DNA from 2 places in the Salinivibrio sp. PR6 genome. Region 2 is predicted to be linked to the other one. Evidence: riboswitches for the same ligand, from Rfam matches in the RefSeq annotation. Region 2 holds a riboswitch; the other holds the start of a gene.
What was found. A riboswitch is a leader RNA that binds a small molecule or an ion and turns the genes downstream of it on or off. The one in region 2 is predicted to bind thiamine pyrophosphate.
Positions count from the first base shown of each region.

Region 1: linked by a shared signal. The riboswitch ahead of thiD (bifunctional hydroxymethylpyrimidine kinase/phosphomethylpyrimidine kinase) and the one ahead of thiB (thiamine ABC transporter substrate binding subunit) in region 2 are both predicted to bind thiamine pyrophosphate.

Region 1 is NZ_MUFA01000003.1:47,015-50,456, reverse strand. It holds gene BZG72_RS02905 (potassium channel family protein) at 1-569, shown strand, start outside; gene thiD (bifunctional hydroxymethylpyrimidine kinase/phosphomethylpyrimidine kinase) at 685-1,539, opposite strand; TPP riboswitch at 1,601-1,701, opposite strand; gene BZG72_RS02895 (putative bifunctional diguanylate cyclase/phosphodiesterase) at 1,756-3,442, opposite strand, start outside.
Region 2 is NZ_MUFA01000008.1:11,619-15,060, reverse strand. It holds gene thiP (thiamine/thiamine pyrophosphate ABC transporter permease) at 1-882, opposite strand, end outside; gene thiB (thiamine ABC transporter substrate binding subunit) at 888-1,883, opposite strand; TPP riboswitch at 1,927-2,028, opposite strand; gene BZG72_RS08810 (DUF547 domain-containing protein) at 2,067-2,858, opposite strand; gene leuD (3-isopropylmalate dehydratase small subunit) at 3,000-3,442, opposite strand, start outside.

The DNA of each region.
Region 1 (3,442 bases), on a different contig from region 2:
GCGTACGTCCCGAAATGGAAAATCCGCTCCCCGGCGAGGTGGAATTTGTGCGCGTCACCAGCTTTACCGATGCAGAGGGAATTGCGCGTGCGGGGATTGATAGTGCTTCGAGCATTATTATCGACAACCCAGAAGACGATATTACCCTATCTGCGGCCCTGTTCTGCGCGCATAAAAATCCGTCAGCGCATCTGCTCGCCTACTTTCAAGACGACGCGCTGAGCCAAATACTCAAACAACACTATCCACACGCAGAATGTGTACCGTCTGTTTCCGTAGAAATGCTGGCGAAAGCCGCTGTTGATCCGGGTTCCAGCCAGTTGCATCACGAGTTGTTGAGTACCGCACAAGGGATGACACAGTATTGTGCGCGCTACCCGACTAACGCGAGCAAGACGGATGTGGGTACCTTGTTCAATCAGTTAAAGCATGAATACGATACAACCTTAATTGGTATCGACAAAGGTGAAGGCATTACCCTTAACCCCAGCTTGCAAACCGAAGTCGCCCCCGGCGATAGGCTTTTCTATATTGCCGCTGAACGTTTACCGCATTGGTCGGCGGCGTGATTCGGGCACCATTTATCACACGCGACACTGGCTATTAACCCTTCCGGAGCAGTCCGCCGCCGCCAAGATGGAGGCGGCGGACTGGCTTTACGTGCCCTATTCGCGAAAAAACGGTCTATTCGACCACCGAGGTTTCTTGTGCATCAGAATGACACGCTTCGACTGGGTAGGCGTAAAAATGATGCACAGGCCCCGCGCCTCTTCCCACCTTTAACTGCTGACTATGCGCTAAAGCCTCTGTCAAATACTGCTTAGCCGCCCGCCCGGCTTCAATGGGCGTCATTCCCTGCGCGTAATAAGAGGCCATCGCCGCAGACAGTGAACAGCCTGTGCCGTGTGTATTAACGGTTTCAACCCGACGGGCGCTCAGGGTTTGACAGGTATCTTGACTAATCCACACATCCACGCTTTCAGGGGCGTGATGTAAATGCCCGCCTTTGAGCATCACATAAGGACAGCCTAGCCGACGTAGGGCTGGAACTAACGCATGCATTTGCTCAATGGAGGTGGGGACAGGCTGACCGGTTAATCGCGCCGCCTCAGGCAGGTTGGGGGTGAGCACGGTTGCTCGCGGGATCAGCGCTTCAATCAGCGCTGTCATGGCGTGTTCATCCAACAAAGGATCGCCGCTGGTGGCTACCATCACGGGATCTAAAATCACCGGTAAGTGAGGCGATCGCGCCAGCACGGCGGCCACTTCGCGAATAACCGCTTGGTTGGCGAGCATACCAATTTTCACTGCACGCACCGGCATATCATACAAAACGGCCTCTAACTGGGCACGGACAAAACCAGGATCAACCGCCGAGACGGCCTCAACGCCACAGGTGTTTTGCGCGGTTAACGCGGTGATCACCGAGCACGCATAACCGCCGGTGGCTGAAATCGCTTTGATATCGGCTTGAATGCCAGCACCGCCACCGCTGTCTGAGCCGGCGATGGTAAGAATAACAGGTGGAGATAGGTTCATAATGGCCCCTTAATCATCAGGGGCGGAAGGAGACAAAGCGAGCCAGAATGCGCCACTTCGTGTGCTGAACGTGTCAGTTCCCTCCGCCAGTGCTAACTGGATCAGGTTCTACGGGTCCTGCTTTCGCAGTCTCAGCAATCACTTGCTCCCCGACTAACACGGTCAGAATATAAACCTTAATGATAAAGCGCAAGTCTGATGTTTCTGATGGCGCGTTTACACATTCTCGTAATGGTTAATGGTCGTATTGCCTTGTTGGGCGGTTTTAAGCAGTTGTTCGAATCCATCTTGGATAAGCGGCCGCGCATATAAAAACCCCTGCACTTGGTCGCAGCCAATTGTCTGTAGCACCTGCTGCTGGCTGACTTCTTCCACCCCTTCGGCAACCACGCCATGACCAAAGCCATGGGCTAACTCAATCACGCTACCCACCAAGTGTTTGTCACTGGCGTTGGTGGCCAAATCTTGAATAAAACTGCGGTCGAGTTTAACCCAGTCTACTGGCAGTTGCTTAAGGTAACTTAACGAGCTGTAACCAGTGCCAAAGTCATCCAACGCGATATGCATCCCGGCATCCCGCAGCTGTTGTAGCTCGCGCAATGCCACCGAGATTTGCTGAATCAGTGCCGATTCCGTGACTTCCAATTGAATAATCGCCGGCGGCGTGTTTGTCGCATGGCAGCGAGCCAGCACACTCTCGGCAAAACCATGCCGGAGTTGCTGGGCAGAGACATTGATTGACAGATGAAAGTGCTCATCAGTCAGGCCCTTTACGCGCCATTGCGCCACCGCCTCCAGTGCCATCGCCAGTACTTTATCGCCAAGTTGCATCATATCGGCGCTGCGCTCGGCAATGGGAATAAATTCGGCGGGACTTATCGCCCCTAGGGCTGGATGCTGCCAGCGCAGTAGTGCTTCTGCGCCCACCAGCAGGCCCCCATCAAGCCGCCATTTAGGTTGATAGACCAAGGAGAGATGATTGCTTTGCAAGGCCGAGCCAAGCTCAGTACGGATCAAGTGCTCTCGCTGCGCTTTACTGTCTAGCTCGGGCTGATACTCACCGACAGCCTGATCATCGGTCGGAATAGCCAGGATCGCTTGGCGAAACAACTGCGGCACATCGGCGCTTTCCGAGTCAGCACGGCTGATCCCTATATGGCAATGCAAGAACATCAGTCGCCCTTCGAGGGTATGATGACCACTGATGAGTCGGTGAATCCTCGCTGCTTTTTTCGCCGCCTCTTTACCGTCTCCCTCTATCAGCATCACCAATCTCGAGCTGTCCCAAACCCCCACTCGATGCGATCGCGCCACCGCACTGTTCGCCAGCAGCTCAGCAATGTGCTTATACAGGGCTTCGGTCATTAAATGCCCTTGATGCTGCGTCACCGCTTCCATCCCATCAAGCGCAATCATCAACACCGTCACCGGCCCTCGCATCAATTGTCGCTCCGCTGCATCCAATAAGGCTCGGCGATTGGGGAGACCTGTCAATGGGTGGGTAAGAGAAAGAGCGCGTAACGTGGCGGTTTGTTTGTTCACCAACATTTGCAAACGCGCAGCTTGGTCACGCTCTTTCAATGTTTTAAGCTGTAACTGCAGTAGGTTGTGAATACGCTGAAGCACTTCGTCATAATCAAACGGCTTGCTGATATAATCTATCGCCCCTCGGCATAGCGCTTGATTACGTAACCCCACATCATTATCCGCAGTGAGCACCATGACGGGTGGACAATGGTCTCCCAATGCTTGGTTCAGATCATCCAGCACCATGAGTCCCGAGCGCCGTGGCATGCGCATATCAAGCAAGATAAGATCGGGCACCGGCGACAAGTGGTCGTGCACAGCACAGGGGTCCGTTAGCCCAATCAGATGCACGTACCCCGCTTGGTCAAGCATCGCG
Region 2 (3,442 bases):
TAGCAAAACGAGGCCAATCCAAAGGCCATCCCAACACTTGGCCGCACGGCTATCCAAAGACGCAGGCAGCGGCAGCACTTCACTGGGTGTGCTCGGCAGCGGGCGCGTCAAGGTTTGCACGGTAAATGCGATGGCCCCGCATAGCAGCATTTGCCACAGCGCGAGGACAGCACCCGTTTGTAAATCGAAATCAAAATGAATGGCTTGGTAAATGGCCAGCTCGATGGTCGTCGCTTTCGGCCCGCCGCCCAGTGCCATGACAGTCGCGAAGCTGGTAAAGCACAACATAAATACTAGCCCCACGATATGAGGCAAACTTTGGCGTAGATACGGCCATTCTAGGTGCTTAAAACGTTGCCAGCCTTTGAGCCCTAGCTGGGTAGCAAGACGGCGTTGATCCGCTGGGATCCCCTCTAAGGCTTGCACCATTAATTGGGCGGAAAAAGGGAGATTAAAAAACACATGGGCGAGTAAAATGCCACTTAAGCCATAAATAGAAAACGGCATAGCCGCATCGAAGTGCGCGAAAGCTTGTGCAATCCAGCCACTACGGCCATAGATAGCAACCAGTCCAAATACTCCCACCAAGACCGGCAGCACCAAGGTCATGGCGAATAACTTCAGCAGCCATGCCTTTGCTGGAAATTGTCGGCGAGACAGCGCATGAGCGACTGGCACTGCTAGCCCAACGCTAAGTACAACGGATAACGCGGCCTGTTTAAAACTAAAGTAGGTGACATGACGCAAGTAGGTATCTTGCCATAAGGAGGCAAGTGACAAATCGTGGCTGTGAGAGAATAACGCCCAGAGTGCGCTGCCAATCAAAGCCACGACCAAGCTGGCCGCAATACTGCCCGGCCAGGTTCGAGAAGGGTTGAGCATCTTGGCTATTCAACCAGCGCGGTTTGCCAGTCACGCACCCATTGCTGGCGATTGCCCATCACTTCATCAGGCTGATACAGCAAGCTCTCTTGCGGTTTGTCCAAGGTGTAGAAGGCATCAGGCAAGTTGACATCGGTGACCGGATACATCCACTGAGTGGTTGGGATCACCGACTGTGCCGCATCACTGAGCATAAATTGTAAAAACGCATCCGCACGTTCCGGCTGATCGGTATAGGCTGATTTAGCGGCGACTTCGATTTGCATATAGTGCCCCTCTTCAAACATGGCGGCGGCAAAGCGATCGTCTTCATCGGCCACTAAGTGGTAAGCCGGCGAGGTGGTGTAAGAGAGCACCATGTCCGCTTCTTTATTGAGGAACATGTTGTAAGCTTCGGTCCAGCCTTTGGTCACAGTGATCGTGTTATCGGCAAGATCGCGCCATGCTTGTTGATTATTATCGCCGTACACTTTTTGGATCCAAAGCATTAGCCCCTGGCCGACCGTTGATACGCGCGGATCTTGGTAAATCACACTGATGTCATCGCGCTCCTCAATCAAGGCTTTGAGGCTTTTGGGTGGGTCGAGCAAACGAGTAGTGTCATACACAAAGGCAAAATAGCCGTAATCGTAAGGGATAAAGTATTTGTTATCCCACCCGCCAGGCACTTGCAGGCGCTCGGTATTGACCGCGTGCTCGGCAACAATCCCACTGCGCTCGGCTTCTTTCATTAAGTTGGTATCCATACCGAGTACGATATCGGCTTGGGTGGTTTCTCCTTCAATGCGCAGGCGATTAAGTAAGGCGGCCCCATCGTCGAGAGACACAAACTCAAGCTGGCAATCGCATTGCTGTTCAAATTTCGCTTTAATTTTAGGCCCCGGCCCCCATTCAGCAATAAAGGAGTCATAGGTATAGACAGTAAGCGGGTCCGCGGCGCGGGCGCCGAGTGATAATAGCGATAAAGAAACCAGAGTGAGAACAGAGGTAAAAACTTTCACAGCACGCTCCTAAGTTGGGCGTGGGTGTTGAGGCAAGTTGATGGCAACATCAAGTCTCAATCCCTACGCCAGTGTTAGCTGGATCAGGTTCGATGGGTCTAGCGCAGTGCGCAATCTCAGCCGTGAGGCTCCCCAATGAGTACGGTGGTATTGTACTGATTGGCTTAGGGTTAACCAAGCCTTTTAGTTGCCGAGTTGGTTAAGGTCCCAGTTGTAGTCGTATTCCAATGTTGCCTCTTGTGGCAATGGAATATCGCGATACTGGTTTATGTGAGCGATCACGCCTTGCTTATCGCCACCAAAGTCAGCTTCAAACCATTCATAAATTGAGGAAAGTTGCCATTTTCCCCCTTGCTGACTCACGCCTTTATCACTGTTAATGAAGGTATAGGCGGCGTGCTCGAGCTGTGCATCAAGTGCACTTGCTTGAAAGGCTTGTGGCTGAAGATTAGGGCAGCCAAGGCTGGCACAGTTGACCGCATAGTGGGTACGCGGATCTTGCCAAAGCGGGCGTAAAATCCGGTGTTCGATATCGTTTAAAGCGAGCGGCTCGCCAGCGACGGTAACCACTTCATCATCCCAAGGGCCAAAGCTAAATAGCCCACCGAGTTTGGTGATGGAACGGACCGGGTACTCGGCGATAATCAGTTTTACCGTGACCGCATTATAGAGGTTAACCCAATACGCGTATTGCTCGTCTTTGGTCAGGGTACGTGGGTCGCGCGCGGTGAGCATGTCAATGTAATGGTCGAGGGTTGCTTTGTCGTTATCCGTGACCGCGGCATAGTTAAATAAGGTGTGCTGCCCCTGAGATTGCAAATACTTATCCAGTAATACTTGCCAGCTGTGATGGGTAAACGTGGCTTGGCTGTCAGGGTTATGGGCATCCCACATTGCCCAGTAATCCGCTTTGGGCGCGGCTTGACTGATGAGCGGAAACACTAACCAGAGCAGAATTATCAAATGTTTTTGCATTGCCAGTCCTTAATGCGATCAAACCTTCTTTGAGACTAGACCAAGCGAGTCAGCGGTTGGTTTCATTGAGGATGGAAAAATGGGTTGAAGCGCCAATAAGTACGGGTAACACCGCGCTTATTGGCGTTCTTGGAGGGCGTATTACACCAAAAAGTCTGGTATTTGTTTTTCAAAGCGTGAGATATCGGATTCGTGCTGCAACGTCAGACCGATGCTATCTAACCCTTCCAACAGGCAATGACGGCGAAAATCATCCATCTGGAAGGCAAAGCAGTGTTCACCGGCTCGAATGGTTTGGGCGGGCAAATCTAGCGTTACAGTCGCGCCTTCATTTTCCGCCACATACGTAAATAAAGCATCGATTTGGCCTTCTTCAAGGGTCACCGGCACCATTTGGTTGTTGATGCAGTTGCCATAGAAAATATCGGCAAAACTGGGGGCGATAATCACTTTAAACCCGTAATCATCCAGCGCCCAAGGCGCATGCTCGCGGGATGAGCCACAGCCAAAATTCTCGCGGGTGAGCAAGACGCTCGCGCCTTGGTAACGTGCTTGGTTAAGCACGAACTCGGGGTTCGGTTGCT